One region of the Pseudomonas sp. S2_E01 genome, then DNA from elsewhere that is predicted to be linked to it. Evidence: predicted binding sites of a transcription regulator. Region 1 holds the regulator's gene; each other region holds the start of a gene.

What was found. The regulator FliA, encoded in region 1, starts transcription of late flagellar genes. The targets are predictions, from matches to a motif close to CTAAAGTTTNNNNNNNNNNNGCCGNTAA.
Region 2: the regulator FliA is predicted to act here: its motif matches at 6,239-6,266, upstream of AB4O36_RS08550 (methyl-accepting chemotaxis protein).
Region 3: the regulator FliA is predicted to act here: its motif matches at 2,444-2,471, upstream of motA (flagellar motor stator protein MotA).
Region 4: the regulator FliA is predicted to act here: its motif matches at 5,047-5,074, upstream of AB4O36_RS23070 (methyl-accepting chemotaxis protein).

Annotation. Positions count from the first base shown of each region.
Region 1 covers NZ_CP162762.1:4,017,404-4,025,292, forward strand. The annotation lists gene AB4O36_RS18640 (flagellar motor protein) at 1-521, opposite strand, end outside; gene AB4O36_RS18645 (protein-glutamate methylesterase/protein-glutamine glutaminase) at 521-1,639, opposite strand; gene AB4O36_RS18650 (chemotaxis protein CheA) at 1,690-3,951, opposite strand; gene AB4O36_RS18655 (protein phosphatase CheZ) at 3,989-4,777, opposite strand; gene AB4O36_RS18660 (chemotaxis response regulator CheY) at 4,800-5,171, opposite strand; gene fliA (RNA polymerase sigma factor FliA) at 5,339-6,079, opposite strand; gene fleN (flagellar synthesis regulator FleN) at 6,076-6,906, opposite strand; gene flhF (flagellar biosynthesis protein FlhF) at 7,017-7,889, opposite strand, start outside.
Region 2 covers NZ_CP162762.1:1,864,338-1,872,226, reverse strand. The annotation lists gene AB4O36_RS08590 (MFS transporter) at 1-594, shown strand, start outside; gene AB4O36_RS08585 (alpha/beta hydrolase family protein) at 598-1,635, opposite strand; gene AB4O36_RS08580 (FMN-dependent NADH-azoreductase) at 1,803-2,414, opposite strand; gene AB4O36_RS08575 (LysR substrate-binding domain-containing protein) at 2,544-3,452, shown strand; gene AB4O36_RS08570 (MmcQ/YjbR family DNA-binding protein) at 3,449-3,808, shown strand; gene AB4O36_RS08565 (hypothetical protein) at 3,805-4,689, opposite strand; gene AB4O36_RS08560 (DUF1294 domain-containing protein) at 4,837-5,271, opposite strand; gene AB4O36_RS08555 (undecaprenyl-diphosphate phosphatase) at 5,271-6,098, opposite strand; gene AB4O36_RS08550 (methyl-accepting chemotaxis protein) at 6,388-7,889, shown strand, end outside.
Region 3 covers NZ_CP162762.1:5,129,904-5,137,792, forward strand. The annotation lists gene motB (flagellar motor protein MotB) at 492-1,520, opposite strand; gene motA (flagellar motor stator protein MotA) at 1,524-2,375, opposite strand; gene AB4O36_RS23705 (HDOD domain-containing protein) at 2,542-4,080, shown strand; gene rhdA (thiosulfate sulfurtransferase) at 4,120-4,935, shown strand; gene asd (archaetidylserine decarboxylase) at 4,954-5,814, shown strand; gene AB4O36_RS23720 (molecular chaperone) at 5,950-7,734, shown strand; gene serB (phosphoserine phosphatase SerB) at 7,834-7,889, opposite strand, start outside.
Region 4 covers NZ_CP162762.1:4,968,626-4,976,514, reverse strand. The annotation lists gene AB4O36_RS23085 (acetyl-CoA C-acetyltransferase) at 1-775, shown strand, start outside; gene AB4O36_RS23080 (AraC family transcriptional regulator) at 884-1,675, shown strand; gene AB4O36_RS23075 (IS110 family transposase) at 1,915-2,850, shown strand; gene AB4O36_RS23070 (methyl-accepting chemotaxis protein) at 2,953-4,899, opposite strand; gene AB4O36_RS23065 (PA4780 family RIO1-like protein kinase) at 5,344-6,240, shown strand; gene cueR (Cu(I)-responsive transcriptional regulator) at 6,419-6,817, opposite strand; gene AB4O36_RS23055 (heavy metal translocating P-type ATPase) at 6,814-7,889, opposite strand, start outside.

The DNA.
Region 1 (7,889 bases):
TCAGCCAGGTTGCCCATGACGTGGATCAGGCCCATGACCGCACCGATGATGCCGATGGTTGGCGCGTAACCGCCCATGCTTTCAAAGACTTTGGCGGCTTCGATGTCGCGGCTTTCCTGAGTGTAGAAATCCACCTCAAGAATGCTGCGAATCGCTTCAGGCTCGGCACCATCGACCAGCAGTTGCAGGCCCTTGCGCGAGTAGCTATCGGGTTCGGCATCGGCCACGCCTTCCAGACCGAGCAGGCCTTCCTTGCGCGCGGTCAGGCTCCAGTTCACCACGCGATCGATGCCGCCGGCCAGGTCAACGCGCGGCGGGAACAGGATCCAGCCGAGAATCTGCATGGCGCGCTTGAAGGCGCTCATGGGAGATTGCAGCAGCGCCGCGCCGATGGTCCCGCCGAGCACGATTAGCGCCGCAGGACCGTTTGCCAGCGCACCCAGGTGACCGCCTTCAAGGAAGTTGCCGCCGATGATGGCGACAAACGCCATGATGATCCCGATAAGGCTGAGTACGTCCATCAGATGCACGCCTCGACCAGGTGCTTGCCAATATCGTCGAGGCTGTACACCGCGTCGGCGAGTTCAGCTTTGACGATGGCCATCGGCATGCCGTAGATCACACAACTGGCTTCATCCTGCGCCCAGATCGAACTGCCACCCTGCTTGAGCAGGCGCGCGCCTTCACGACCGTCAGCGCCCATGCCGGTCAAAACTACCGCCAGAACTTTGTCGCCGTACGACTTGGCCGCCGAACCGAAGGTGATATCCACGCACGGCTTGTAGTTCAGACGCTCGTCACCGGGCAGGATTTTCACCGCTCCCCGGCCGTCGATCATCATCTGCTTGCCACCCGGTGCCAGCAACGCCAAGCCCGGACGCAGGATGTCGCCATCCTCGGCTTCCTTGACACTGATACGGCAGAGCTTGTCCAGACGTTCGGCGAACGCCTTGGTGAACGCTGCCGGCATGTGCTGGATCAACACGATCGGCGCCGGGAAACTGGCCGGCAACTGGGTCAACACCCGTTGCAGGGCAACCGGACCACCGGTAGACGTACCGATGGCCACCAGTTTGTAGGGTTTGCGCTTGGGCGCCGGCGAAGACGGTGCGTGGGCCGGTGCCGTTGTGCGGGTTGGTGTAGCCGCCACACGCGCAGGGGTGCTGCTACCACCAAGACTGGAAGACACAGAACTCGGCCCTGGCGTCGGTGCCGGTGCGCTGTAGGCACTGCCACGACGATTACTGCGCGAGATGCTCAGGATCTTCTCGCACAGCAGTTGCTTGACCTTCTCGGGGTTGCGCGAGATGTCTTCGAAATTCTTCGGCAGGAAATCCACCGCACCAGCGTCCAGCGCATCCAGGGTGACCCGGGCGCCTTCGTGCGTCAGCGAGGAGAACATCAACACCGGAGTCGGGCAGCGCTGCATGATGTGCCGCACCGCCGTGATGCCATCCATCATCGGCATCTCGTAGTCCATGGTGATCACGTCCGGCTTGAGGGCCAGCGCCTGATCGATCGCTTCTTTACCGTTGGTCGCCGTACCGACGACCTGGATGTTGGAGTCTGCTGAAAGAATTTCCGAGACGCGGCGGCGGAAAAAACCCGAATCGTCCACCACCAGGACCTTGACTGCCATAAACACTCCGTTAGGCGGCGGCGGGGCACTAGCGCCCCGCTCCCCCTGAATCAAATACGCCGTGCGGCGTAACGCTTGAGCATGCTCGGAACATCGAGAATCAGTGCGATGCGACCGTCACCGGTGATGGTGGCGCCCGACATGCCTGGGGTTCCCTGGAGCATTTTGCCCAATGGCTTGATGACCACCTCTTCCTGGCCCACCAGTTGATCGACGACGAAGCCGATCCGCTGTGTGCCCACCGAGAGGATCACCACGTGGCCTTCACGCTGCTCTTCGTGAGCGGCAGAACTGACCAGCCAGCGTTTGAGGTAGAACAACGGCAGCGCCTTGTCCCGCACGATCACCACTTCCTGGCCATCCACCACGTTGGTGGTCGACAGGTCGAGGTGGAAAATCTCGTTGACGTTTACCAGCGGGAACGCAAACGCCTGGTTGCCGAGCATGACCATCAGCGTCGGCATGATCGCCAGCGTCAACGGCACCTTGATGACGATCTTCGAACCCTGGCCCTTGGTCGAGTAGATGTTGATCGAACCGTTGAGCTGGGAAATCTTGGTTTTCACCACGTCCATGCCCACGCCACGACCCGACACGTCGGAGATCTCGGTCTTGGTCGAGAAACCCGGGGCGAAGATGAGGTTGTAGCACTCGGTGTCGCTCAGGCGGTCGGCCGCGTCCTTGTCCATCACCCCGCGTTTTACCGCGATGGCGCGCAGGACATTCGGGTCCATGCCCTTGCCGTCATCGGAGATCGACAGCAGGATGTGGTCGCCTTCCTGTTCGGCGGCGAGGATGACTTTGCCACCCCGGGCCTTGCCCGACTCTTCGCGCTCTTCCGGCGACTCGATACCGTGGTCGACGGCGTTTCGCACCAAGTGGACCAGCGGATCGGCCAGGGCCTCGACGAGGTTCTTGTCGAGGTCGGTCTCTTCACCGACCAACTCCAGGTTGATCTCTTTCTTGAGCTGGCGAGCCAGGTCACGAACCAGGCGCGGGAAGCGCCCGAAGACTTTCTTGATCGGCTGCATCCGGGTCTTCATGACCGCGGTCTGCAAGTCGGCAGTGACCACGTCGAGGTTCGACACGGCCTTGGACATGGCTTCATCGGCGCTGTTGGCGCCCAGGCGCACCAGGCGGTTACGCACCAGCACCAGTTCGCCGACCATGTTCATGATTTCGTCGAGGCGCGCGGTGTCGACCCGCACGGTGGTCTCGGCTTCGCTCGCCGGTTTTTCCGCCGGCGGCGCCGCTGCCGCGCGAGCAGGTGCCGGTGCGGCAGCTGGTTTGGCTGCGGCAGCAGGCTTCGGTGTTTCGGCCTTGGGCTCGGACGCCTTGGCAGCCGCCGGAGCCTTGGCCACAGGTGTTGCCACCGAAGCAGCAGACGCACCGCCGTTCACATCGGTGAACTTGCCTTTGCCGTGCAAATCATCGAGCAACGATTCAAATTCGTGATCGGTGATCAGATCGCTGCCGGCAGCGGCAGCGTTTGGCGCAGCCGACGCAGGGACCGATGCGATGGCCGACTCCAATGCGTCGACCGCAAAGTTACCTTTGCCATGCAACTGATCGAGCAGTGCCTCGAACTCGTCGTCGGTGATGTCGGAGCTGTCGCCCGGCTCTTTCGCGCTCGCGCTGGCCGCAGGTGCGGCTGGCGCGGCACCGACCGCATCGGCGGCGAACTGGCCCTTGCCGTGCAACTGGTCGAGCAGCGACTCGAACTCGGCGTCGGTGATCTCATCACTGACCACCTCGGACGTTTCGACCGCAGCGGCCACCGGCGCCTCGGCTTCGGCCTTGACGGCGTTCAGCGAGTCCAGCAACTGTTCGAATTCGTTGTCGGTGATGTCGCCTGATTCGGCTTGCGCCGCTGCTTGTGGCTCTTCAGCCACGGCTACAACCGGCGCGGCCTCATCAGCCGATTGCGGCTCGGCCAGACGAGCCAGCGCGGCGAGCAATTCAGGCGTAGCAGCCGTAATCGGGCTACGGTCGCGAACTTCGCTGAACATGCTGTTCACCGAGTCCAGTGCTTCGAGAACCACGTCCATCAATTCCGAGTCGACGCGACGTTCACCCTTGCGCAGGATGTCAAACACGTTCTCGGCGATGTGACAGCACTCCACCAGCTCATTGAGCTGGAGGAAGCCGGCGCCCCCTTTTACAGTGTGAAAACCGCGAAAAATTGCATTGAGCAAGTCCGCATCATCAGGTCGACTTTCCAGCTCGACCAGCTGCTCGGACAGTTGCTCTAGAATCTCGCCGGCCTCAACCAGGAAATCCTGAAGGATCTCTTCATCGGCGCCGAAGCTCATTAATGGTGTGCTCCTAACAGAACAGGTCTAATAAAACCTAAAATCCAAGGCTGGATAGCAAATCGTCCACATCGTCCTGACCGGACACAACGTCTTCTCTTTTATCGGCATGAATCTGCGGACCTTCACCCTGAGAGAGATGTTTTTGTGGATCTTTTTCTGCAAGCATCGCTTCCCGGTCATGTTCGATGCCCGCAAAGCGGTCCACCTGACTGGCCATGAGCACAAGTTTGAGCAGATTGGTTTCAACGTCCGTGACCAATTGCGTCACACGCTTGATCACCTGACCGGTGAGATCCTGGTAATCCTGCGCGAGCAGAATGTCGTTGAGGTTGCTCGATACCGCCCGGTTGTCCTTGCTGCTGCGAGCCAGGAAACCGTCGACACGCCGCGCCAGTTCGCGAAACTCTTCGGCCCCGACTTCGCGGCGCATGAAACGCCCCCAGTCCGTGCTCAACGCCTGGGCTTCATCGCCAAGGCTGTTGACCAGAGGCGTTGAGCTTTCGACCAGATCCATGGTGCGGTTCGCAGCGGCCTCGGTCAGCTTGACAACATACCCCAGGCGCTCGGTGGCATCCGTGATCTGGGACACTTCCTCGGCTTGCGGCATGTGCGGATCAATCTGGAAATTGACGATCGCGCTATGCAATTCGCGGGTGAGCTTGCCCACTTCCTGATACAGGCCGCGGTCACGGGTCTGATTGAGCTCATGGATCAGTTGTACCGCGTCACCGAACTTGCCTTTTTCAAGGCTTTCGACCAATTCGACCGCGTGTTTTTTCAGGGTCGACTCGAACTCGCCCTGTGAAGATTCTTTGTGGTCCATAGCTCCCCCGTGGCGCGGTGACTCAACCGATGCGTTCGAAAATCTTCTCGATTTTTTCTTTCAACGCCTGGGCCGTGAAGGGTTTGACGACATAACCGTTTACACCGGCCTGGGCGGCTTCGATGATCTGCTCGCGCTTGGCTTCTGCAGTGACCATCAATACCGGCAGGTGCTTGAGTTTTTCGTCGGCGCGCACGTGGCGCAGCAGATCGATACCGGTCATGCCAGGCATGTTCCAGTCGGTTACCAGAAAGTCGATGCTTCCGCTGTTGAGAACCGGAATGGCGGTGATGCCATCGTCAGCCTCAACCGTGTTGGTGAACCCAAGGTCACGCAACAGGTTCTTGATGATCCGCCGCATCGTTGAAAAGTCATCAACGATGAGGATTTTCATGTTCTTGTCCAATTCGACCTCCAAGCAGTCTTAAACGCGCCCAGCACCTGGACGCGCCATTTCAATCAATTCGGCAGAGCACTCAATGACTGTCTGGAGCACAACAGATCGAGACCGGCGCGGTTCAACCCCGCACCAGCCACGTTCGCAGTGTCCCCACACTGCCTTCAGCGCGCTCGCCACTCCCCCAAACGCCCCCGCAAACGGGCCGCGCACTGGCTGTGTAACTGGCTGACCCGAGATTCGCTGACCCCCAGGACCTCACCGATTTCCTTGAGATTCAACTCTTCGTCGTAGTACAGCGCCAACACCAGTCGCTCGCGCTCCGGCAAATTGGCAATCGCGTCCGCCAGCGCCGCCTGGAAGCGTTCGTCTTCCAGATCGCGTGACGGCTCGAGATGAGCACTCGCGCCATCCTCATGCAGCCCTTCGTGTTCGCCGTCCTGCAAAAGATCGTCGAAACTGAATAACCGGCTGCCCAGGGTGTCGTTCAAAATCCCGTAATAATCATCGAGACTCAATTGGAGTTCGGCCGCAACTTCGTGATCTTTAGCGTCACGGCCGGTTTTAGCTTCAATCGAGCGAATTGCGTCGCTGACCATGCGGGTATTGCGGTGAACCGAGCGTGGCGCCCAATCCCCTTTGCGCACTTCATCAAGCATGGCGCCACGGATTCGAATGCCCGCGTACGTCTCGAAACTGGCGCCTTTGCTGGCGTCGTATTTGGTGGACACTTCCAGCAGGCCGATCATCCCGGCCTGGATCAGGTCTTCGACCTGAACACTGGCCGGCAGGCGCGCCAACAAGTGATACGCAATGCGTTTGACCAGTGGCGCGTAACGCTCGATCAGCTCGTACTGCGCGTCACGCGCCGATTTCTTGTAGAGGTTGTAACCGCTGGCGGTCATAGCACGGGTCCTGCCGTTTGTTGCACGAGGCGCTCGACGAAAAACTCCAGGTGCCCGCGCGGGTTGGCGGGCAGTGGCCAGGTATCGACCTTCTGTGCAATGGCCTTGAAAGCCAGCGAGCACTTGGAACGCGGGAAAGCTTCATAAACAGCGCGCTGCTTCTGGACGGCCTTGCGTACGCTTTCGTCGTAGGGCACCGCGCCGACGTATTGTAGGGCGACGTCAAGGAAACGATCCGTGACCTTTGTCAACTTGGCGAACAGGTTGCGCCCTTCCTGAGGGCTCTGGGCCATGTTGGCCAGGACGCGGAAACGGTTCATGCCGTAATCACGGTTGAGCAGCTTGATCAGAGCGTACGCGTCGGTGATGGACGTTGGCTCGTCGCAGACCACCAGGAGGACTTCCTGGGCGGCGCGGACAAAACTGACTACCGAGTCACCAATACCCGCAGCGGTATCGATCACCAGCACATCGAGGTTGTCGCCGATATCGCTGAACGCCTGAATCAGGCCGGCATGCTGGGCCGGACTCAGGTGCACCATGCTCTGTGTGCCGGAGGCGGCGGGAACGATGCGGATGCCGCCGGGGCCTTGCAACAATACGTCACGCAGCTCGCAGCGGCCCTCGATCACGTCGGCCAGGGTGCGTTTGGGTGTCAGGCCCAGCAGAACGTCGACGTTCGCCAGCCCCAGATCGGCGTCCAGCAGCATGACCCGCCGGCCTAGCTCCGCTAGAGCCAGGGACAAGTTCACTGACACGTTAGTCTTGCCGACGCCACCCTTGCCGCCGGTCACCGCGATCACCTGTACGGGATGCATGCTGCCCATGTTATTTCTTTACCTTGTCTTGCATAGACGGAGGCCACATGACTGGCTGCGCGTTCGCAACTGGAACAATGCCTGGCAGACCATCGATGTAGGTACAAAAACTGTTCACCTCAGCCAACCTGCTTGGTCGGACTGTGGTAGATGTCAGCGAACATGTCAGCCATGGCTTCTTCGCTGGGTTCTTCCTGCATTTGCACGCTGACGGCGCGACTGACCAACTGATGACGGCGCGGCAAATGCAAGTCATCCGGAATACGTGGTCCATCGGTGAGGTAAGCCACCGGCAATTCATGACTGATTGCCAGGCTCAACACCTCGCCCAAACTAGCCGTTTCATCCAGTTTAGTCAGGATGCAGCCTGCCAGCCCGCAGCGCTTGTAACTATGATAAGCGGCCGTTAGAACCTGCTTCTGGCTGGTGGTTGCGAGCACCAGGTAATTTTTTGCCCGGATGCCACGACCGGCCAGGCTTTCAAGCTGCATGCGCAGCGCTGGATCGCTGGCCTGGAGGCCGGCGGTATCGATCAACACCACGCGCTTGCGCAGCAACGGATCCAGTGCCTGAACCAGGGACTGGCCCGGATCGACGTGGGTGACCGAGACGTTGAGAATGCGCCCCAGGGTCTTGAGTTGCTCCTGGGCACCGATGCGGTAGCTGTCCATGCTCACCAGGGCAATGCTCTGCGCGCCGTACTTGAGCACGTAGCGGGCCGCCAGTTTGGCCAGGGTGGTGGTCTTGCCCATGCCGGCCGGGCCGACCATGGCAATCACGCCCCCTTCTTCCAGTGGCTCGACTTCCGGCATGCTGATCATCCGCGCCAGGTGCGCCAGCAACATGCGCCAGGCCTGCCGAGGCTCCTCAACGCCAGAGATCATTTCCAGCAGGTCGCGCGACAACGGGCCGGACAAACCAATACGCTGCAGACGACGCCACAGGTTGGCCTGGGCCGGCGCATTACCCTGCAGTTGGCTCCACGCCAGCGA
Region 2 (7,889 bases), 2.2 Mb from region 1:
AACAAACCCTCGGTGCCGGTGGTGCGCGGCGAACGCCTGCCTTTCTGGGCTGTGTTCGGGCGTATTGCGCCATTCGGTGCGAGCCTGAGCCTGGCGTCGATCGGCTACGGCACCCTGACCACCTTCATTACCTTGTATTACGTCAGCCGTGGCTGGACCGGTGCCGCGTACTGCCTGACCGTGTTCGGCATCTGCTTCATCCTGGCGCGCCTGCTGTTTATTTCCAGCATCAGCCGTTTCGGCGGTTTCACCTCGGCCATTGCCTGCATGACCATTGAAACCGTGGGCCTGGTGCTGCTGTGGCTGGCGCCTTCCACGGGTTTTGCCCTGCTCGGCGCAGCCCTGGCCGGGTTTGGCTTATCGCTGGTGTACCCGGCGCTGGGTGTGGAGGCGATCAAACAGGTGCCGAACTCCAGTCGGGGTGCCGGCCTGAGTGCTTATGCGGTGTTCTTCGACCTCGCGCTGGCGATTGCGGGACCGCTGATGGGCGCGGTGGCATTGAACCTGGGCTACTCGTGGATTTTCTTCAGTGCGGCGATGTTGTCCATCACCGGCCTGGCCTTGACCCTGCTGCTCAAGCGCCACGCCGCGTAAGGCTTACTGATCGGCAGTCTGCATGCCGGCGCGGGTCGGCCTGCCCAGGGTACGGGAGAAAAACCGCCCCGCCTCCGAGATCATGTTGCGGTGAATGTCCTCGCGGTCAACGCCATCGGCATCGGTGCACAGCGCCGGCATGGCTTTGATTTGCTCTTCGTTGCACGGCGCCATGAACACGAAGTGCCCTGCCCCGGCCAGCAACTTGAAGTCCGGCGCAGTCGGCAGCTTACGCGCCAGCGCCGCAGCATTTTTGTCGAACGCCACCAGTTTGTCGCCGTCACCGCTGTACAGCAGCACAGGCACATGCACGTCGGCCAGGGTGTGACGGCCGAACTTGAGGCTGAGCGGCGCCATCAACAACAAAGCGTGAACCCGGGGATCGGCAACCGGTTGCAGGTCATCCCGATCAACGATCAACTCGCCCTGGGTATTGCAGGCATCGTGATCGTCCGGGCGCTCCTGGCAGTAGCGGCGCAGGCGATCCAGGTCCGGAGTGGCCCCGGACAGGATCAACGCCGTCTCGCCGCCTGCCGAGTAACCGATCACACCGACCTGTTCGGCGTTGACGAACGGCGCGAGCATGCGATCACCCAGGGTGGCGGTAATGGCTTCGGAAATCTGGATCGGGCGACCATAGAGGTTGCTCATGGTGCCGAGCCGACTGTGGTCCTTGGAGTTGTCGCCGGGATGAATCACCGCCACTACCACAAAGCCCTTGCGGGCCAGCGATGTCGCCAGGTCATGCAGGGCCAGCGGCGTGCCGGTGTTGCCGTGGGAGAGCATCAGCATGGGAAAACGGCCGATGGCCACGCGAGTGTCTTCGCCCGCCTCCACCGTGTAGCCCTCAAGCTTGCTGACGTGCTCGCGATCACTGGACGGATAAAATGCGATGGCCCGCATCGGCTGCAAGTCCAGCGGGTCGAGAAAGCTCATCTCATGAAAGCCGACGCTCCAGTGAGGGTGCGGCGCAGGCGCGGCGTGCACTGAGTTCAGGCTGCTGAGCAGGCAAATCAGTAACATTGCACAAAGACGCACCATGGGATGCCCCACCTTTTCTGAATTTGGCCACACGCGTTCGGGTATTGCATAACCCGGGCCAGCGCGAAGTATCCAGAAACAAAAAACTCCGTACCTGATACTTGCGCAATCAGAATACAGAGTTTCTTGAGGTGTTGCCCGAGCAGAATGACAGCTTTACGCAAGCCTTACGCAGCGGCGAACAATTGCTCGCTGATCTGTGCGTGAGCGTCGCTCATGGCCTTGGTGCGCACTTCGTCACCGTAGGCCAGGCCATGGGCACGAACGAATTCGATGTCGGTGATGCCAAGGAAACCGAACATGACCTTCAAGTACTCTTCATGGGCCACACCGGTGGCTTGGCCGAGGTGCAAACCGCCGGAGGTCGAGACGATCACGACTTTTTTGTTACCGCACAGGCCTTCAGGGCCGGCTTCGGTGTAGCGAAAGGTCTGGCCGGCAACGGCGATGCGGTCGATCCAGGCTTTCAACTGAGTCGGGATGGTGAAGTTGTACATCGGCGCGGCGACCACCACCGCGTCGGCAGCGAGGAATTCGGCCAGGGTCTGCGCGCTCAGGTCGGCTTCGTGCTGTTGCGCGGCGTCACGCAGTTCGGCCGGGGTGCCGGCGGCAACCAGGGTATTGGCCGAGAAGTGGCTGATGGCGTCGCTGGCCAGGTCGCGGTAAGTCACCACGGCGCTCGGCTCGGCGGTTTGCCAGGCCTTGACCACTTCACCGCTCAGCTGACGGGAAGCCGAGTTGTCACCCAGGATGCTCGAATCGATATGCAGCAGTTTCATGTGGAATCTCCAATTGAGGACCGCTACAGGGCGATCTGATGGAGAGAATCCTACAAGCGAAACCAATGGATGATTAGCTGGCAACAATGCGATAGTTTGTCCTACTGATAGAACAATCGAGTGATAGACATGCAAGACCTCAACGACCTCTTCTATTTTGCCAAGGTGGTTGAAGCGGGGGGATTCGCCGCGGCGGGCCGACTGCTGGGCATTCCAAAATCGCGGCTCTCGCGCAGGATTGCCGAATTGGAAGAGCGCCTGGGCGCGCGTCTGCTGCAACGCACCACCCGCCAACTCAAGCTGACGGCCGTGGGCGAACGCTACCTGCGTCACTGCCAGGCGATGCTGCTGGAAGCCGAAATGGCCGATGAAGCCGTGGCGAGTATGTCCAGCGTACCGCGCGGTCGGCTGCGGGTGTCCAGCCCCGTGGGCCTGGCCCATGAAATGCTGCCGTCGGTGATCAGCCAATTCCTCCACAAGTACCCGCAGGTGCAACTGGAAGTGATGCTGGTCAACCGCCGTGTGGATCTGGTGACCGAAGGGGTCGACGTTGCCCTGCGGGTTCGCGAGCCGGGCGATGAAGATCCGTTGCTCGTGACCCGCCGCCTGCGGCAGGCGCAGATGCTGATGGTGGCCAGCGCGGACTTTCTCCAGGGTCGCCAGATCGATCATCTTGAAGACCTGAAGGGATTGCCTGTGCTCGGTGCGCTTGAGGCCGACCGCCTGGTGCACATCCGCATGCTCGATCAACAGGGTAAAAGTTACGAAATCGCGCTGGAGGCGCGCCTGGGCATCGACGATTTCATTGTGCGCAAGGCCTGCACGCTCGCTGGCCAGGGCTTCACGATGCTACCGATGATGTACTGCGAGACAGAACTGCAAAGTGGCGCACTGGTGCAGCTCTTGCCCGACTGGTCGCTGCCTGGCGGTTGGCTGCAAGCCGTGTACCCGCACCGACGTGGGGTGATGCCCGCCGTGCGGGCCTGGCTCGACCATTTGATCGAGTCCTTCGATGCCTGTGGAGACCGCTTGATATGAAGCCTGGACGTATGAACGAAGAAGACGCCGCACGATTCTGCCTCGCCCTGCCGGGCGCACGGGAGGACTACAAGTGGGGCGGCGTGCGGGTGTTCTCCGTTGCCGGCAACAAGATGTTCGCCCTGCAAAACCTGCGCGGCGAATCCCTGGCCTTCAAAGTCGACAAGGACCTGTTTCTCGGCCATTGCGACCGCCCCGGCATTCATCCCGCGCCTTATCTGGCACGAGCGCAATGGATCATCATGCAGACGCCCTACCCGCTCGGCGCCGGGGAGTTGCAAGCGCTGCTGCAACGCTCCCATCAACTGGTGGTGAGCAAGCTGCCCAAGCGCACTCAGGTCGGGTTGTTGATTTAGTACCGCCGAAGGTCAATAAACCCCTGCTTGTGCAGTTTAGCCAGTGCAATGAAAATCAACGTGCAATAGTTGTCGGCATTGTTCATGTCACTGGCTTTGAGATTAGCCATTGAATACACATCGAAGTCCTTGGCTTCTTGGTCAGCGGTAAAGTGATAGGCAAGGTCATCAGCCTCCACCCACAGATGAGACAGTTCATGCAGCACGATATACAAATAAAATTCGTGGGAAAAACCTGAAACTTTAGGTGTATAGGCTGAATTGGCAATCATGCAGGCTTCATTAATAAGCATGCATAAATCGACACCCATGAACCACAGGAAAGCCAGACCGTATAGATCATCCGAGTTCTTGCCCTCCCCATCAGTCAGCGGCACGAACACTCGATTGCAAGTATTAAAGTCCGTATAAATGACCTCGGAAACGAGCTCCGGATTTTTGATCAACGAATACGTGAGTTCAAGCCTTTCGCGCAGGTAGTCGCGGCTCTCGAACAAGGTGTCAATGGCGGTGATCAACTCTGAATCGGGTAAAGGGCTTACGGTATCGACAGGCTCCAATGCCTGCAGGATCGATTCGATACCGGCAACGACCGCAACATTGACGAATTCGTTGATCATCGAAACCACGTAATTCTCGAGGACAAGACCGGGGGTAATCGCAGATTGGACTTGTTCGAAGTGCAGGACAAACTGCCGCATACGATCTTCAACGACGACCAGATTATCAAGGATGGTTTCGTCGGCGATAAGACTTGAATTCGTACCATCGAGCAGTTTTGATCGCCGCCTGACATACGCGACTTTTTCGGCGGGAGAACTGCCGAGAAATCGGGCCAACTTATACATGGCACATTCGGTAGTCACGGTTTCAAGTCTCATCGCCAACCTCCAGACATTTAAGGTTGGCGAAAACTAGCACGGCGAAAACCGGTGTCAAAACACGCAGTTGTAACCCTATTTGCCAGCAATAACCGTTAACAACATGTTTGCAAGCGAGGCTCGAACACTGACTATGCTTGAGCCCGATCAACGCATGAACGGGCCGACCCAATGCGTCTGCAAGAACAACTGATCGATCCAGAACACCTGGTGAAGCAGCACAATCACCCAAAACAGAATTTGAAACGAAACCTTGCGCGTTTTGTGTCGCAATACCTGCTGGGCGAGCAAGGCGCCAGGCCAGCCGCCGGCAAGTTCCACCGCATGCAGTATGTTTTCAGGGGTGCGCCTGCCCTCAGTGCGGGCCTTGTGCTTGTCGCGCCAGTAAAGGAAAAACGCAAGCACGCTGACGAGCCCATAGGCCGCCAGCGGTATGAACGAAACGCCTTGCACCCAGAAAGAGACAGAGCCAATGAGCGGCAGCGCGCACACCACCGCGAGCACCAGCAGTTTCAGCCGCAGATTTTGCACCGGGCCACCCGACGGGCGTTCGGGCGGACGGCGTGCGCGACTGCCATTCATTACTTGGCCGCCGTCCAGTCGACCCAGCCAAACTGCCAGGTGGCCAGGATCAGCAGGCCAAACGCGATGCGGTACCAGGCAAACACGGCGTAACTGTGGCTGGCAATGAACTTGAGCAGGCCACGCACGGCGATCATCGCGAAGATGAACGCGGTGACGAAGCCCAGGGCGAACACCGGCAGGTCCGCCGGTTCGAACAGATGTCGGTACTTGAACCCCGAATACACCGCCGCCGCCACCATGGTGGGCATGGCCAGGAAAAAGGAGAACTCGGTGGCGGTCTTGCGCGACAGGCCGAACAGCAACCCACCGATGATGGTGGCGCCGGATCGCGAGGTTCCTGGAATCATCGCCAGACACTGGGCGAAGCCGACCTTCAGGGCGTCTTTCCAGGTGATTTCGTCGACCGTTTCAGCGTGCACGGCGTGGTCGCGCTTCTCCGCCCACAACATGATGACCCCGCCCACTACCAATGCCGCCGCGACGGTGATCGGGTTGAACAGGTAATGGTGGATCAGGTCGGAAAAGATCACCCCCAGCACCACGGCCGGCATGAAAGCGACCAGCAGGTTCAGCGTAAAGCGCTGGGCGCCGGGTTGGGTCGGCAGTCCCGTTACCACATCCAGAATCTTGCGGCGAAATTCCCACACCACCGCCAGGATCGCACCCAACTGAATGATGATGTTGAAGGCAATAGCCCGCTCGCCTCCGAAGTTCAACAGGTCGGCCACGATGATCTGGTGTCCGGTACTGGAAATCGGCAAAAACTCCGTCAGCCCTTCCACAACCCCAAGTATCAATGCCTGCAAGGCGGTCCAAAGATCCATCAATCCCCCAAGAAGCGATGCACGACGGCATGCCCCGATCGTATTTATTGCAAAACGTTGATTATGATCAGCGCGACGCAAGGTCGGCGCGCACAGAATCACGACGGAGTCGTAAAAAATCCGTGAAAAATCAACTTCAATTCAGGTTTTTGCGTTCAGGGCCGAAATCCTATCAGACAAGCCCCAATAACGCTGCCACGTTATTGGACTTGGGTCGGATATGCCCGTTCGACGAAGTGTGATGGGATTCTGCCGAATAAAAAAACAATAACACCGGAGTGACAGTGCTATGAACAGCTTGCGCAGTATGTCGATCAGCCGTCGTTTGTGGCTCATCTTGGTCGTAGCCGTCATGATGCTCTTGACGTTGGGTGTGTTGATGCTCAAGCAGATCCACGACGATCTCTATCACGCCAAGGCACAGAAAACCCAACACGTGGTGCAGACGGCCAGCGGCATTCTGACCTATTACCACGGCCTGGAGACCGCCGGCACCCTGACCCGCGAAGCGGCACAGAAGCAGGCATTGAGCGCCGTGCGCGGCCTGCGTTATGACGAGAATGAGTACTTCTGGATCAACGACCTGACGCCGGTGATGATCATGCACCCGGTCAACCAGAAGCTTGACGGCCAGAACCTCTCGGCCATTCGTGATCCGGACGGGTTCGCAGTGTTCAATGAAATGGTAGCCCTGGCCAAGGCCAAGGGCGGTGGTGCGATCGACTATCGCTGGCCAAAACCCGGCGCCAGCGATGCCGTGGAAAAAACCTCCTACGTCAAACTGTTTGAACCCTGGGGTTGGGTGATCGGCTCGGGCGTGTACATCGATGACCTGCAGGCAGAGTTCAAGACCCAGGTGTGGAAAGCCTCCGGTATCGGCCTGGTGATCGCCTTGATCATGGCATTGCTGGTGATCCTGATCGCCCGCAGCATTGTGCGTCCCTTGCAGGAAACCGTGAACGCCATGGCCAATATCGCCAGCGGCGAAAGCGATCTGACCCGTAGCCTCGATACCCATGGCCACGATGAAGTCACGCAACTGGCCCACCATTTCAACGCATTCACCGCCAAACTGCGTGGCGTGATCAGCCAGTTGCAGGTCTCGGCTGGCGCGCTCGGCCAATCGTCCAACGAGCTAGGCAACGATGCCGCCCAGGCGCAGCAGCGCAGCCAGCAACAATCCCAGCAGATGGAGCTGGTGGCCACAGCCATCAACGAAGTGACGTACGGCGTGCAGGATGTCGCCAAGAACGCCGAGCATGCGGCGAGCGAAATGCGCGATGCCGAGTCCCAGGCGCAGCAGGGTCAGGTGAACATCGACAGCAGCCTGGAACAGATCGACAAACTGTCCTCCACCATCGACCAGGCCGTGGAGGTCATCCGTACGCTGGCCACCGAAAGCACCCAGATCGGCAGCGTGCTGGAAGTGATCCGTTCGATTGCCGAACAAACCAACCTGCTGGCACTCAACGCCGCCATCGAGGCCGCGCGAGCCGGTGAGCAGGGACGCGGGTTCGCCGTAGTGGCCGATGAAGTGCGCCTGCTGGCGCAGCGCACGCAAAAATCCACCGCCGAGATCCAGTCGATGATCGAGCGCCTGCAAAGCCATTCCGAGGCGGCGGTCAAAGTCATTGGCGACAGCAGCCGCGCGTCCCAGTTGACCATCGAACAGGCAGGCCTGGCGGGCGCCAGCCTCAACGCCATCGGCCAGGCTTTGCGCAACCTCAACGGCTTGAATACCTCCATTGCCAGCGCCACCCTGCAACAGGCGCACGTGGTCGAGGACATCAA
Region 3 (7,889 bases), 1.1 Mb from region 1:
GCGCGGGTTAGCCGACCGGCAGATGACTCCGGCACACCCGAAGGTGTCCCACGCACAGCCACCATAGACATGCAGACCCAAGGCAGCAAAAAGCGCCGCGATTATACGGGCGCTTGTGCATCATCTGATACGACCGGCTAAAGTCGATCACCGTTTTCGTCGGTGACGGGGAAACTATAGGCGCGCCCCAGATGAAGAAAACCCCGGTTTATGCAACTAAGAGATTTCCCACATCAATCTCGGACATGGATGGTTTTTCGGTTTTTTCCCGGGCGACCTCACCCACCGGCATAACACCGAACCTGTAGCAGCGAGCTTGTCGAAGCGTCGAACCGTCGCGATGGTCGTCAACGATGACGCTGGCGGCCTGACATCCAGCGGTGTCTGGACATCCATCGCGAGCAAGCTCGCTCCTACAGGGGTCGGTGATCAGCTTTGAAATTAGCCATTCAGGCACAAAAAAGCCGCGATCATATCGCGGCTTTTTCGTATCACTGTTTCGGCGCTTCCGGCGGTTTGGGGGCCGGGTTGTCGAACAGGTTCAGGCGTTCGCGCAGCTCGTGGGCCGGTAGCGGTTCCTTTTCAGGCGGCAAGGCGTTTGGATCGGCCGGTTTGGCCGGCACTTCACCTGGGCCACCCTGGCCTTGTGTCGGTTCCGGAGCCGGTTCCGCACCTTGCGAGCCTTCGATGGCACGCTGGGCTTTCTTGGTCAGCACGATGATGTCGATACGGCGGTTGACCGGGTTGAGCGGATTCTCGCGATCGAACAGTGCCGACGAGGCATAACCCACCACCCGCGCCACCTGATCTTCCGGATAACTGCCCGCCACCAGCGCACGGCGTGCGGCGTTGGCGCGGTTGGCCGACAGCTCCCAGTTGCCGAAGTCGCCGGTACCGGCGAACGGCTTGGCATCGGTGTGGCCACTGACGCTGATCTTGTTCGGCACCGCCTTGATGGTGTCGGCCATGGCCAGCAGGATGTCTTCGAAATACGGCTTCAGGCGCGCACTGCCGGAATCGAACATCGGCCGGTTCTCGGCGTCCACGATCTGGATACGCAAGCCGTCGGTGGTGATCTCGAACAGGATCTGGTCCTTGAACTTCTGCAGTTGCGGATTTTCTTCCACCTTGTTCTGCAGTTCCTGCAGCAACAGCTCCAGGCGTTCCTTCTCGACCATCTCGGCCATGCCTTCGACCTGTTCGGCGTCGACCGTCACCTTGTCCGGCTGAGGTTGGGACTTCACCTCAGGGTTGAGGGTGTTTTCCGGCGCCAGGGTCGGCGAGCCGCCCAGGTCAATGATGTAGGGCGTGCCACTTTCGGAAAACCCGACCGGGTCCTTGAAGTAACCGGCGATGGCTATCTTCTGTTCCGGTGTCGCGGTGGACAGCAGCCACAGCACCAGGAAGAACGCCATCATCGCCGTCGCGAAGTCAGCGAAGGCGATTTTCCAGGCGCCCCCGTGATGTCCGCCGGCTATGCGCTTGACGCGCTTGACGATTATCGGCTGATTATTTTCCATGGTTTAGCGACCGCGAACCGCTTGTTCCAGCTCAGCGAAGCTAGGACGGTGCGCCGGGTACAGAACCTTGCGCCCGAACTCCACGGCCAGCGATGGCGGCATGCCAGAAGCCGAGGCCACCAGCGAGGCTTTGATCGCTTCGTATACGTTCAGCTCTTCCTTGGCATCGTGGGCCAGGGAATGGGCCAGGGGGCCGAAAAAACCGTAAGCGGCAAGAATACCGAAGAAGGTACCCACCAGTGCCGCACCTACGTGCAAGCCGATGGAAGCCTGGTCGCCCTCACCGAGCGAGGCCATGGTGACCACGATACCCAGTACCGCGGCGACAATACCGAAACCGGGCATGCCGTCGGCAATGCCGTTGACCGCATGGGAAGGATGCTCCAGGTCTTCCTTGAGGCTGTAAAGCTCCATGTCGAACAGACCTTCCAGCTCATGGGGAGCCATGTTGCCGGACGACATGATGCGCAGGTAATCACAGATAAACGCGGTCATGCGTTCATCTTTCAACACTGCGGGATACTTGGCGAAAATCGGGCTCGCCGCCGCATCTTCGATGTCGCCTTCGATGGCCATCATGCCTTCACGGCGACTTTTATTGAGGATTTCGTAAACCAGCCCCAACACTTCCAGGTAGAAGGTGTGGCTGAAGCGCGAGCCGAACATGCTCAGGGATTTCTTGAGCACGTGCATGGTCATATAGCCGGGGTTGGCCTGCAGGAACGCACCCAAGGCTGCGCCGCCAATGATCATGACTTCGAAGGGTTGGATCAGGGCGGCAATTTTGCCGTGGGAGAGCACGTATCCGCCGAGCACGCTAGCGAATACGACGATGATGCCGATTATTTTAGCCATAGGTAGGAGAGCACTTACTGAGTCGGGTTCAAGGTCATATTCGGAAGTTAAAAAATCTCTTCTTCTACTTATCGGCAAAACTGCGCCAGACTATAGCCAGTTCAGGCGAAAAGCCAATTTGGCCCATTCTGGGCGTAGGTAATGCAGACGATGATCACGTCCAACCATGGCTAATGAAACGAACGTTCCACCGCAAAAACCGACCACGCTCGAAGGCTGGGTAAAGCTTCTCGATGGCGTGCGCCTGCCTGTCCCACAGGCCAGCCACGACCGGGTTTGCAAGGCAATCACCGACAATCGCAGCTCATTGCGCGATATCGCCGACCTGATGCAGGACAGCCCTGCACTGGCATTGAGCGTGATTCGCGAAGCCAATCGGCAGACTCACGGCAGCATGGCCGAGCCGGCGGAAAACCTTGAGGTGGCGATCACGCGCCTGGGTTTGAAGCGCACCAAAGAGTTGCTCGCTCGGCTGCCTGCCATGCCTGAATCGCAAATTCCAGCGACCCTGCGACAGTTGCAGTTGATCAGCCAGCACGCTACGCAACAGGCCAATGGTTTTTTCGCCGCACGCCTGGCCAGGCTGTGGCAGGACATCCACTGGGGCAGCCTGTTATTCCTGTCGCCGTTATGGCCGCTGGCACTGACCCACCCGCAATTGCTCGAAGAGTGGGAACTGCGGGTTATCCACAAGGGCGAGTCGGCACGCAAAGTCGAGAAACAATTGTTCGGCGTTCGCTTGTTGCGAATCGCCCGCACGCTGGTGGAAACCTGGCACCTGCCGAACTGGGTCCAACAAGGTTACAGGCTGCTGCTCATGGAGCAACGTGAGCTGGTGCAAGTTCTGCGCATCGCCCGTGACATCGATCATCCGCTGCGCCAGCAAAACCGTCTCGATGACGACCCGACACTGCGGCGCTGGCTCAACCAGCCGGCCAACACCGTGTTGCTGGCCAACGGCTTGGCACTGTCGGCGCAACAATCCTGGGACTGCCCGCACAGTCAGCGCTGGCAATACTTGACCAGCCTCTACCTGCAAATGCCAATGGACGAGTTGCAGCAGCAACTGCACCAGCAGGCTGTCAACAGCGCCCGCCACCACGCCGCGCCTGGCCTCTTCCATCCCGCCGTTGCGCTGCTCTGGCCGTGGGGCACCCATCGTATCCACGCGGGCCTGCTGCCTGCCCCGGGACCGTCTGCCGAAGACTTGACGAAGTGGCGCGGGCAATGCGCCGAATTACTGGCAGAGCCGAGTCGGTTCACCAATGCCATGCACCTGACCAACTCGGCACGGGACGCCCTGGTGGCGTGTGGCATGCGCCGGGTGATGATCCTGATGGCCGACCGCACCCACGCCAATCTGCGCGTACACCAGACCGCCGGGCTGCCCAAGGAAGCAGCCGGATTGAATTTCGTGGTCAGTCAAAGCACCGTGTTGCAACGTTTGCTGGCGCAACAGGCGCAGGTGCGCCTGAACCCGGCCAACAATGCGCAATTCTCGGCGCTGCTGCCCCCCGGCCTGCGCGCACAATTTCGCGGTGAACACTTGATGCTGCGTTCGCTGGTCAACAACGGCCGCGTCATCATGATCGTGGCCGCAGACCAGGGTGGTGGGCCGTTTTCGGATATCACCGTGCAGGCCTTTGGGAAAACCGCGCAGTGCATCGAGAAAGCCCTGCACAGCTTTAGCCATCGCGGCCAATGACCCGCTACAATCCTCCCCTTTGTGCCCTGGAGACCTCACATGTCTGACTTCTCTGGCTTGCCGCTGGTCATTGAGCCGAGCGACTTGCTTCCTCGCCTCGACGCCCGCGATCTTATCCTGGTGGACCTGACCAGCAGCGCCCGCTATGCCGAAGGCCATATTCCCGGCGCGCGCTTCGTCGATCCGAAACGCACGCAACTCGGCCAGCCGCCGGCGCCGGGCCTGATGCCACCGCAAGCGGCACTCGAGGCGCTGTTCGGTGAACTGGGCCACAATCCCGACGCCGTGTACGTGGTCTACGACGACGAAGGCGGCGGTTGGGCCGGGCGCTTCATCTGGTTGCTCGATGTCATCGGCCACCAGAAGTACCACTACCTCGACGGTGGCCTGACGGCCTGGCTGGCGGAAGGCTCGCCGATGTCGATCCAAATCCCGCCAGCGGTGGGCGGTCCGGTGACCTTGACCCTGCACGAGGAACCCACCGCGACACGCGAGTACCTGCAAAGCCGCCTTGGCGCCGCCGACCTGGCTATCTGGGACGCACGCGGGCCACTGGAGTATTCCGGCGAGAAGGTCCTGGCGGCCAAGGCTGGGCACATTCCCGGCGCAGTCAACTTCGAGTGGACCGAGGGCATGGACCCGGCGCGCAACCTGCGCATCCGCACCGACATGCCGCGAATCCTCGAACACCTGGGGATCACCAAGGACAAAGAAGTCATTACCCACTGCCAGACTCATCACCGTTCTGGCTTCACTTATCTGGTGGCCAAATCCCTCGGTTATCCGCGGGTCAAAGGCTATGCCGGTTCCTGGGGCGAATGGGGCAACCATCCCGACACGCCCGTAGAGATTTAAGGTTTTAAAGGACAGTTAATGAACAAGCGTCTGTTTATCCTCAGCCAGTACCTGCTGCCCCACCACCTGCTTTCGCGATTGGCCGGATGCGTCGCCGAATGCCGTGTGCGCTGGTTCAAGAATGCGTTCACCGCCTGGTTCGCCAAGCGCTATCAGGTGGACATGTCCCAGGCCCTGGTTGAAGACATCACCGCGTACGAGCACTTCAATGCATTCTTCACCCGTGCCTTGAAGGATGGCGCCCGTCCGCTGGACGAGACACCAGGCGCAATCCTGAGCCCGGCCGATGGCGCGGTCAGCCAGTTGGGCCCGATCGAACACGGACGTGTGTTCCAGGCCAAGGGCCACAGTTTCAGCGTGCTGGAACTGCTGGGCGGCGACCCGGCCAATGCCGCACCGTTCATGGGCGGCGATTTCGCCACCATTTACTTGTCGCCCAAGGACTACCACCGCGTGCACATGCCGCTGGCCGGCACCCTGCGCGAGATGGTCTACATTCCGGGCCGTATCTTCTCGGTCAACCAGACCACCGCTGAAAACGTCCCGGAACTGTTCGCGCGCAACGAACGTGTGGCGTGCATTTTCGACACCGAGCGCGGGCCGATGGCCGTGGTGCTGGTGGGCGCGATGATCGTGGCGTCGATTGAAACCGTTTGGGCCGGGTTGGTGACGCCGCCCAAGCGCGAGCTGAAAACCTTCCGCTACGACGAAGCGGCCCGTGCGCCGATCCACCTGGAAAAAGGTGCGGAACTGGGTCGATTCAAGCTGGGTTCGACCGCCGTCGTGCTGTTCGGGCCGGATCAGGTCAAGTGGGCCGAAGAATTGGCCGCTGGTTCGCCCGTGCAGATGGGCCAGGGTTTGGGCCTGCCAAAGGCCTGATACCAACCCTGTACCTGTAGGAGCGAGCTTGCTCGCTCCTACAGGGGGTGTGGAATTTGTGTACCCTTTCGCTTGTCCATAGCTGCTAGAGTCAAACCTTCACTGCCCACTTCCCGGCTGGAGTTTGTTTACGGCATGGATGAGACCAGTCCCCACTTGTTGCTACGGGCACCCACGCCCACTCAACCACGTTTGTCTTTCTGCGAGGCCACTCCGCGCGATCTCAAGCGCTGGATCGCAGACTTGCCCAAGGCCAACATCGGCGAAACCGCACGTCGGCTTTATCAGGGCCTGAGCGAACTCAACCAACTGCTCACCCCCAGCGACAATCGCCTGCAACTCCTCGAATTGCTGCGGCCCGAGGTGTATTACGTTTGCAAGCACCTGGAGCGGCACTTCCTGCACCAGTCGATTGTGCTCGATGAGCGCTCGCGCAAGGTCGTCAACCTCTGCCAGGCGCTGCAAGGTCATTTGGCGATCGGGTACAAGCAGATCGTCGTACGCATCGCCCCGCGTTTTAGCAAAGACCGCGCACCGCTGTTGACCCACGCATTGCAACGGGCCATGCATTGCCTCAACGGTACCCTGATTCGCGCCACCGAACTGTACGCCCCCGTGCCGGAAGGTTTGTGGCTGGAACTGCACCAACTGTATCGGATTGCCTGCACCCATCGCCTTCAGGACCAGAGTCTGCGCGACCCGTTGGCCAGTCAGACGCAAACGATCAGTATCGAACAAACCTATACGGTCGCCCTGCTGCTCGGCGCCGCCCGCTGCAATCAGCTGCGCCAGAACCAGATCGCACGGCTTGTCGAAGTCCTTGAGCCCTGGAGCAAATGGCTCAAGCTGCAAACGCAAGCCTCTGGCTTGTTTGCCGTCGCACCGGAACTCGATATCGGCCCGCGCTACCGAGCGAAATTCCGCCCTGAACAGTTGGAAAGCTTGCTCACTTTCGATCCGCAGCCACTCGTAGCCGCCATTGACGCGCACCTGCGAGACATCGAAAGCGCCAATCCCCTACCCGTGCCCGCAGGCCTGAGCGTGGACACCCTGCAACACCTGAGTGCCGCCTGGGGCCAGGCCGTAGAGCGCAGCTTCCAGCGCACCGCCAGCCAAGGCACCCTGACGCTGTGCGTTGGCATGAGCGCGCTGCACTTTTACCTGGGCGGCCAACGTCCGTTTAGCGAAATCCTGAAAACCCCCGGAAGCGGCCGCGCCAAATTCACAGCCATGGAACCTGCCGGTCCACAAAATGACCATTGGCGACAGGCATTCGACGCCGCGCCTCAAGGCACCGCCGATGCGATGCTTCCCTATGAGGAAATCGAATACCCACAACTGCAGATCGACGACAGTCACGAGACCTCTGACCAGAACCGTCACTTCCCGACCTACGTCCTGCCCGTGATCAATCACAGCCCGGGAGGCTATTGCCTGGCGTGGCCCGACGCTGTGCCAGAGGAATTGCAGGCGGGCGAAATGGTCGGCATCGAAGATGCAGCGGGGGGCGGTTGGAGCATTGCGGTGGTGCGCTGGATCCGCCAGGTTCGTGGCGGCGGCACGCAAATGGGCATTGAGCAAGTTGCCCCGTATGCCGAACCTTGCGGCCTGCAACTGGTGCGCGCTCGCGACGACCACAGCCATTATCTGCGTGGCCTGTTGTTGCCGGCCATCAGTGCTGTCGATTTGCCGGCAACCCTGCTCGCCCCGCGCCTGCCCTTCCAGGAAGGCAACAAGGTGCTGATCAATACCAACGGCGAAGAACGCCGCGCCGGTCTGGATCGGCGGCTGGCCAGCACCAACAGCTTCAATCAGTTCGCGTATCGCTCGCTGGAAGCGGCCAGGAACGAGAACGTCACGGGCAGCGACGGTGGGGTCGGCTCGGAAGAAGATTTTGATTCGTTGTGGAAGACACTCTGATAGACCGCAGCGCGGCCATCGCGGGCAAGCCCGCTCCTACAGCAGACCACCTGTAGGAGCGGGCTTGCCCGCGATAAGGTTTGTCAGCCGCCGCTGAACTCAGAGCTGCCCGTCACGATCCCTGAAGCCCAGCAGATACAAAACACCATCGAGCC
Region 4 (7,889 bases), 950 kb from region 1:
CGAGCCGCGCACCGGCCTTTCCATGGGCGAGCACTGTGAATTAATGGCGCAGACCTGGAGCATCCCGCGCGCCGAGCAGGATCAGCTTGCGCTGGAGAGCCATCACAAAATGGCCGCCGCCTATGCCGAAGGCTGGCATAACGACCTGATGACGCCATTTCTCGGTCTGACCCGCGACAATAACCTGCGCCCGGACCTGAGCCTGGAGAAACTGGCTTCACTCAAACCCGCCTTCGAGAAGAGCGCCAAGGGGACGCTGACGGCGGGCAACTCGACGCCGTTGACCGACGGTGCGTCGCTGGTGCTGCTGGGCAGTGAGGAGTGGGCCAGGGAACGAGGCTTGCCCATCCTGGCTTACCTGCGCGATGGCGAGGCCGGCGCGGTGGATTTTGTCAACGGCGCCGAAGGTTTGCTGATGGCGCCGGTGTACGCGGTGCCTCGTCTGCTCGCGCGCAATGGTCTGACGCTGCAGGACTTCGATTACTACGAAATCCATGAGGCGTTCGCTGCGCAGGTGCTCTGTACTCTGAAAGCCTGGGAAGATGCCGATTACTGCCAGACCCGCCTGGGCCTGGATGCACCACTGGGCTCCATCGACCGCAGCCGGCTCAACGTCAAGGGCAGCTCGCTGGCGGCGGGGCATCCGTTCGCGGCGACCGGTGGGCGGATTGTGGCGAACCTGGCGAAATTGCTCGATGCGGCCGGGAAGGGCAGGGGCCTGATTTCGATCTGTGCGGCGGGCGGGCAAGGCGTGACGGCGATCGTCGAACGTTGACGGGGCGATCTGTTAACACCAGATCCCACGCTGATCGGTGGTGTTGAACAGATAAGGCATTTGCCCTACTGTCCATGCACCACCTGCCCATCTACACAAGGCCCCTGAATGCCGTCCAACGGACAACTGACCCTGGAACGCACCATTCCAGTCCTCGGGGCTTTGCCACGCCCCCTCTACGCCCGGGTCGAAAGCCTCAACGCCGGTTCCTGGACTCCGTCCCATCGCCATGACTGGGTGCAATTCTCCTACGCCATCAGCGGCGTTCTCGGCGTGCACACCGTCGAGGGCAGTTACTTTGCGCCTCCGCAGTGGGGGATCTGGATTCCGGCGGATTTTGACCATCAGGTCGTGACGTCGATGCGCGCCGAGATGCGCAGCCTGTATGTGCGTCGCGAAGACTGCCTGTGGGCGCCGAAGCGGTGTCGGGTGCTGGAGGTGACGCCGTTGGCGCGGGAGTTGATCAAAAGCTTTTGCCAATTGCCTGTGGAGTATCCACAAGGGGACAGCCCACAGGCGCGGCTGGTGAGTGTGCTGCTGGATCAATTGGCCAGCCTGCCGGAAGTCGGTTTTTCATTGCCGTTGCCGCGCCATGAGCGTTTGCTGGGGCTGTGCAACGAGCTGATCGAAAGTCCCGAGCACAACGTGACGTTGCAGCAATGGGCGCTACGCTTGGGGACGTCGGAGAAAACCCTGACGCGCCTGTTCCAGCGCGAAACCGGCTTGAGCTTTCGCGGCTGGCGCCAGCGCATGCGATTGCTGTCGTCGTTGAGCCTGCTGGAGGAGGGCGCGAGTGTGACCGACACCGCGTTGGCCTGTGGGTATGACTCCACATCGGCGTTTATCGCGGCGTTCAAAGGGTTGTTCGGATTTACCCCAGGGGAGTTGTTCCGCCAGTAAACGCCAATCGTCGGAACGCCGCCCGGAGCCGGCTCGCTTGTATGTTTAGACTTGAAGGGGTGGGGTGGGACTACAGACTCGATTCTGACTCTGACCAGTACAGACCGTGGGAGACTTCTCCTCCCACCCCTTCTACCCAAAGCGCCGATAAGGAATTCATCGGTTAACCGACGATAGAGACAAGCCAGCGCAACGGTAGACCCCAACAAGCACCTAAACCCTAGCTCCGAGGATTTGTTATGACAATCCTTACTTCGCAAACGGTTGTCGGTATCGATGTCGCCAAGGCCGAGATCGTTGTCTACCGCGCTGATCAGCAAACCCTTGAATCCATTAAAAACGAGCGAGCAGCCCTCAAACGTTGGCTTAAAACGCTGCCAGCTCAAAGTGCCATAGCACTTGAAGCCACCAACATTTACCACTTGGACACGGTCGAGCTGGCTCACGAAATGGGCCACCAGGTCTACGTAGTGGATGCTTATCGTGTGAGCCATTACCGCCGTGGAGTCGGTCAAAGAGCCAAGAATGATCCCTGCGATGCACGCTTGCTGGCGCGTTACCTGGAGAGCGAACAAAGCAAATTGCGGATCTGGACCCCGCCGCCCAAAGCCTACAGCACACTGAAGAGCCTTCTTCACAGGCGGGCAACGCTGATCAAGAACCATACTGGGCTGATGTTGAGTTGGACCAGTGAACCTCTGTTGAAAAAGCTACAAACCGCTCAACAGAAGGCATTCAAGCAGGCAGATCAGGCTATCCAGAAACTGCTGCGCAAGGTCAGTAAGGAGGCAGGAATTGAGGAAAATATCGAGCGCTGCAAAGCCATAGAAGGCGTTGGAGAGCTAACTGCAACGGGGTTGGCGGCGACCTATATACGGGGAGATTTTGCGAACGGCGATGCATTCATCGCGTTTCTAGGGATGGACTTGGCGGTCGATGACTCCGGCAAGAAAAATGGGCTGCGATCCCTGACCAAAAAAGGGGATCCGGAGGTGCGTCGTTTGGCTTACAACGCGGCAATGGCGGCGTGTCGCTCGGCCAAATGGAAGCCGTTTTACGAGGCATATCTGGTCAGAGGCTTCTCGAAAACCCAGGCCTTGGTAGCTTTGGCCCGAAAGCTCTGCCGAGTGGCATTCGCCCTGATGAAAAATCAGAGCGAATACCTGTCAGCTTGAGAATTCAAACTTGTCGGGCAACATAGAATCTCCCACAGTGGACTTGTTACACCATCCTAATATGGGAGCGAGCCTGCTCGCGATAGGTAACCCCGGTTCAGATCAGGTCTTGAACCTGCGCACCAACCCATCCAGCTCACTGGACAGCCCTGCCAGGCTCTGGGAGTCGAGCCGCGCCGAGTTCGCCAGTTCCGCCACCAACTGCGCATCGCCATGAATCTGGCTGATGTGGCGGTTGATGTCTTCGGCCACCTGATGTTGCTCTTCTGCCGCCGTGGCGATTTGGGTGTTCATGTCGCGGATTACGTCCACCGACTCACGAATCTGCCCGAAGCTGCTACGCGCTTCGCCGATGCGGGTGACAGACTGCTGGGACACTTCCAGGCTCGCATGCATCTGTTGCGTCACTTCGCTGGTGCGCTTGGCGAGGTTGCCCAACAGGCCGTCGATTTCCGCCGTGGAGTCGGCGGTACGCTTGGCCAGCGCGCGCACTTCGTCGGCCACCACCGCAAAGCCGCGACCCTGCTCACCGGCCCGGGCCGCTTCGATGGCGGCGTTGAGGGCCAGCAGGTTGGTCTGTTCGGCAATCGAACGGATCGTCCCGAGAATCGACTGGATGTCGTTGCTGTCACGTTCCAGTTGTTGCATCGATTGCGCCGATTGTTCGATTTCCTGACTCAGGCGATCCACGCTATTGACCGCCGCGTCGATCTGCAACTGACCTTCATGGGCCTGGCGCTGGCCACTGTCGGCCGACTCGGCGGCCTGACTGCAAGAGCGTGCGACTTCGTTGGCGGTGGCGACCATTTCGTGGAACGCGGTGGAAACCATGTCCACGGCTTCACGCTGGCGCCCGGCCGCTTCGGCCATGTCGTGGGACACCTGCGTGGAGCTCTTGGAGGTGTCAAGGATCTTGCTCGCGGCGCCGCCAATGCTCTGGATCAGGTTGCGAATTGCCGCCAGGAACTGGTTGAACCAGTTGGCCAGTTGCGCGGTTTCATCGCGGCCACGGATTTGCAGGCTCCGGGTCAGGTCGCCTTCACCCTGGGCGATACCTTCCAGGCCACTGGCCACACTGCGGATCGGGCGTACGATAAGGCTGGCGAAACTGGCCCCGACTACGGCAAACAGCACGGCCAGCACGGCAGCGATGATGGCGATCAACCAGGTCAATTGGGTCGCGGAGCTCATCACTTCGCTTTGCTTGATCAGACCGATGAAGGTCCAGCCCAGTTGCTCGGACGGCCAGACATTGGCCATGTAGCGCTCGCCATTCAGCTCAACCTCGACCAGTCCTTTGCCAGCCTTGGCCAGTTGCGCGTAACCGTCGCCGAGGCTGCCCAAGGCCTTGAAGTTATGTTCTGGCTGCTTCGGGTCCACCAGCACGGTACCGTTGTTTTCCAGCAGCATCAGGTAACCGGTTTCACCCAGTTTGATCTGCTTGACGATCTCGGTGAGTTGCTTGAGCGATACGTCGATGTTGACCACGCCACCCTGGGCACCCAACTGGTTGGCCACGGCACGAACAGTACTCACCAGCACGGCGTCATCGCCTGCCCAGTAATAGGCCTCGGTGCGCACGGTCTTGCCCGGGTTGGCCATGGCCGTCTTGTACCAGGGGCGAATGCGCGGGTCGTAGTTGGACATTTTTGCGTCGCCCGGCCAGAACGCATAACCGCCACTGGACAGGCCGTAGGACACGTAGGCGTAAGCTGGATGGCTGGCGGCCAGCGCGGAAAACAGTTCAAACAGCTTGGTGTCGATTTCGGTATCGGGAATCTGGGCAGCATCAGCGCTGACGCGGCTTTTCACGCTGGCATCGGCATTTTTCACCAATGGCTGGTTCGCCAGGTACTCGACGTTCTGGCTGATACCGTCGAAAAACAACTGCATGGCGTTGGCGACCTGGCGAATCTCACGGCCACTGCCGTCGACGAAATCGTCCTTGGCGTCACCGCGAAGATTCAGCACCACCAGCGTGGCGACCAGTACCACGGGCAAGCAGGCGATGATTGCAAAAGCCCATGTCAACTTCTGTTTGATGTTCATCCGCGCTCCATATTTTCTTGTAACCCACGCAGTGCAGAGGACTCGCGGAATTATTGGCAGCCGTAAACGGTATTGTTGAACCCGATCCTGGGTGCGACGTCTTCTTTTAAGGAAGAGATCGTCGGACAATTCACTTTGTTACTGAAGACTTCGGCTGCTCGCGCGGGAAATTGAGGAATGATGGAAAAAATCCTACGAAAGGAGTCGCTGCGGTATGTCGAACTCTGTCGCCAATGCCCTCGCGCGCCTTCTTCAACGAGGGCAGCGGGCTCGGCTATGATCCTTGATGGTCTATGAACCTCAACGCAACTGGCCGGTTTTTTCGGCACATTGTGTGCATCTGCATCGTTCACAGGTCGGCAACCCCCTCCCGCCAATGAGTGGATTGCCGTATAACGAATGACTTTCGCGTGTTTGGTAATAAAGGACCCAGAATAAAAGCTGATGAAGACTCCAAAACGCATTGAACCCCTGATCGAGGACGGTCTGGTCGACGAGGTGCTGCGCCCACTGATGAGTGGTAAAGAAGCAGCTGTTTATGTAGTGCGCTGCGGCAATCAGTTGCGTTGCGCGAAGGTCTACAAGGAGGCGAACAAACGCAGTTTCCGCCAGGCGGCCGAGTATCAGGAAGGCCGCAAGGTCCGCAACAGTCGGCAGGCCCGAGCCATGGCCAAAGGCTCCAAGTTTGGCCGCAAGGAGACCGAAGACGCCTGGCAGAACGCCGAAGTGGCGGCGCTGTTCCGTCTGGCCAATGCCGGCGTGCGAGTGCCCAAGCCGTACGACTTCCTCGAAGGCGTGTTGCTGATGGAATTGGTGGCCGACGAATACGGCGATGCCGCGCCACGCTTGAACGATGTGGTGCTGGAACCGGACCAGGCACGTGAATATCACGCGTTCCTGATCTCCCAGATCGTGCTCATGCTGTGTACTGGCCTGGTGCACGGTGACCTGTCGGAGTTCAACGTGCTGCTGACGCCGACCGGTCCGGTGATCATTGACCTGCCGCAAGCGGTGGACGCTGCAGGTAACAATCACGCGTTCAGCATGCTGGAGCGGGATGTGGGCAACATGGCGTCCTACTTCGGGCGGTTTGCCCCGGAGCTGAAACAGACCCGTTACGCCAAGGAAATGTGGGCGTTGTACGAGGCTGGCACCTTGCAGCCGAGCAGTGTCCTGACCGGGGAGTTTGCCGATACGGAAGAACTGGCCGATGTTGGCGGGGTCATGCGTGAAATCGAAGCGGCGCGCCGTGAAGAAGAGCGCAAGCAGGCGGCCCGCGCGGCGGATGATGCGCCACCGAGCAAGGGGGGCGAGGAGCCACCACCGCCTTGGTTGCAGTGAGGGGTTGAATCAGGAAACCGGCTTCGGCCGGTTTTTTGTGGGCATGGTTTTGGTGGGGTGGTGTCTTTGAGGGCCTCATCGCGGGCAAGCCCGCTCCCACAGAGGATTTTCAGTGCTCATCAGATCACTGTAGGAGCGGGCTTGCCCGCGATGGCGGCCTCCCAGGCAATGAGCAACCTCAGGCACAACACCCCGAAGCCAGGTTCTTCAGGATCGGGCAATCGGGCCGGTGATCGCCCTGACAATGCTCTACCAAGTCCTGCAGGGTATCGCGCAACTGTCCCAGTTCGCGGATCTTCTGCTCCAGCTCCTCGATGTGCTGGCGCGCCAGCGCCTTCACGTCGGCACTGGCACGCTGGCGGTCCTGCCACAGGGCCAGCAGCTTGCCGACCTCCTCCAGGGAGAACCCCAGGTCCCGGGAGCGTTTGATAAACGCCAGGGTATGCAAGTCGTCATCGCCGTACAGCCGATAGCCACTGTCAGTGCGATGGGCCGCCTTGAGCAATCCGATGGACTCGTAGTAGCGGATCATCTTCGCGCTCAGGCCGCTTTGGCGGGCTGCTTGGCCGATGTTCATCGGATGTCCTCCAGGTCCTTGGGTGTCCAGGTTTTCAACAGTAGCGCATTGCTCACCACGCTGACGCTCGACAGCGCCATCGCCGCACCGGCCAGCACCGGGTTGAGAAAACCGAAAGCCGCCAGCGGGATACCGATCAGGTTATAGACGAAGGCCCAGAAGAGGTTCTGGCGAATTTTCGCGTAGGTCCTTCGGCTGATCTCCAGCGCGGCGGGCACCAGGCGTGGATCGCCGCGCATCAGGGTGATCCCGGCTGCGTGCATGGCCACGTCGGTGCCGCCCCCCATGGCGATGCCGATGTCGGCGGCGGCCAGGGCAGGGGCGTCGTTGATGCCGTCGCCGACCATGGCCACCACGGCGGTTTTCTTCAGTGCCGCGACGGTGGCGGCTTTATCGGCGGGGAGTACCTCGGCGTGGACATCCTCGATGCCCAGCGCTTCGGCCACCACCCTGGCGCTGCCGCGATTGTCACCGGTCAGCAAGTGACTGCTGATCTGGCGGCTGCGCAGCTGTTGCACCGTTTGCAACGCGCCAGGCTTGAGGGTGTCGCCAAACGCGAACAGGCCCAGCACATGTGGCTGTGGTGTTTGGGCGATGAGCCAGGACAGGGTGCGGCCTTCGGTTTCCCAAGCGGTGGCGGAGTCGGCGAGCGCTCCGGCGTCCAGCCCGCTTTCTTCAAGCAGGCGTCGATTGCCCAGCGCCAACCGCCGGCCCTCGAGGGTGCCCGCGATGCCACGGCCAGTCAGCGATTGGCTGTCGCTGACGTCTGCCACCTGCAAGCCGCGTTCGGCGCATTCGTCCAGTACTGCCTTGGCCAGTGGGTGTTCGCTGCCGCGTTGCAGGGCGCCGGCCATTTGCAGAAGGGCGGCTTCGTCACCGTCGAGGGCACTCAGGTGGGCGATGCGTGGCGCGCCCGACGTCAGCGTGCCGGTCTTGTCGAACACCACGGCGCTGACGGCGTGGGCACGCTCCAGGGCTTCGGCATCCTTGATCAGGATGCCGTGGCGCGCCGCCACGCCGGTGCCGGCCATGATCGCGGTTGGCGTGGCCAGCCCAAGGGCGCAGGGGCAGG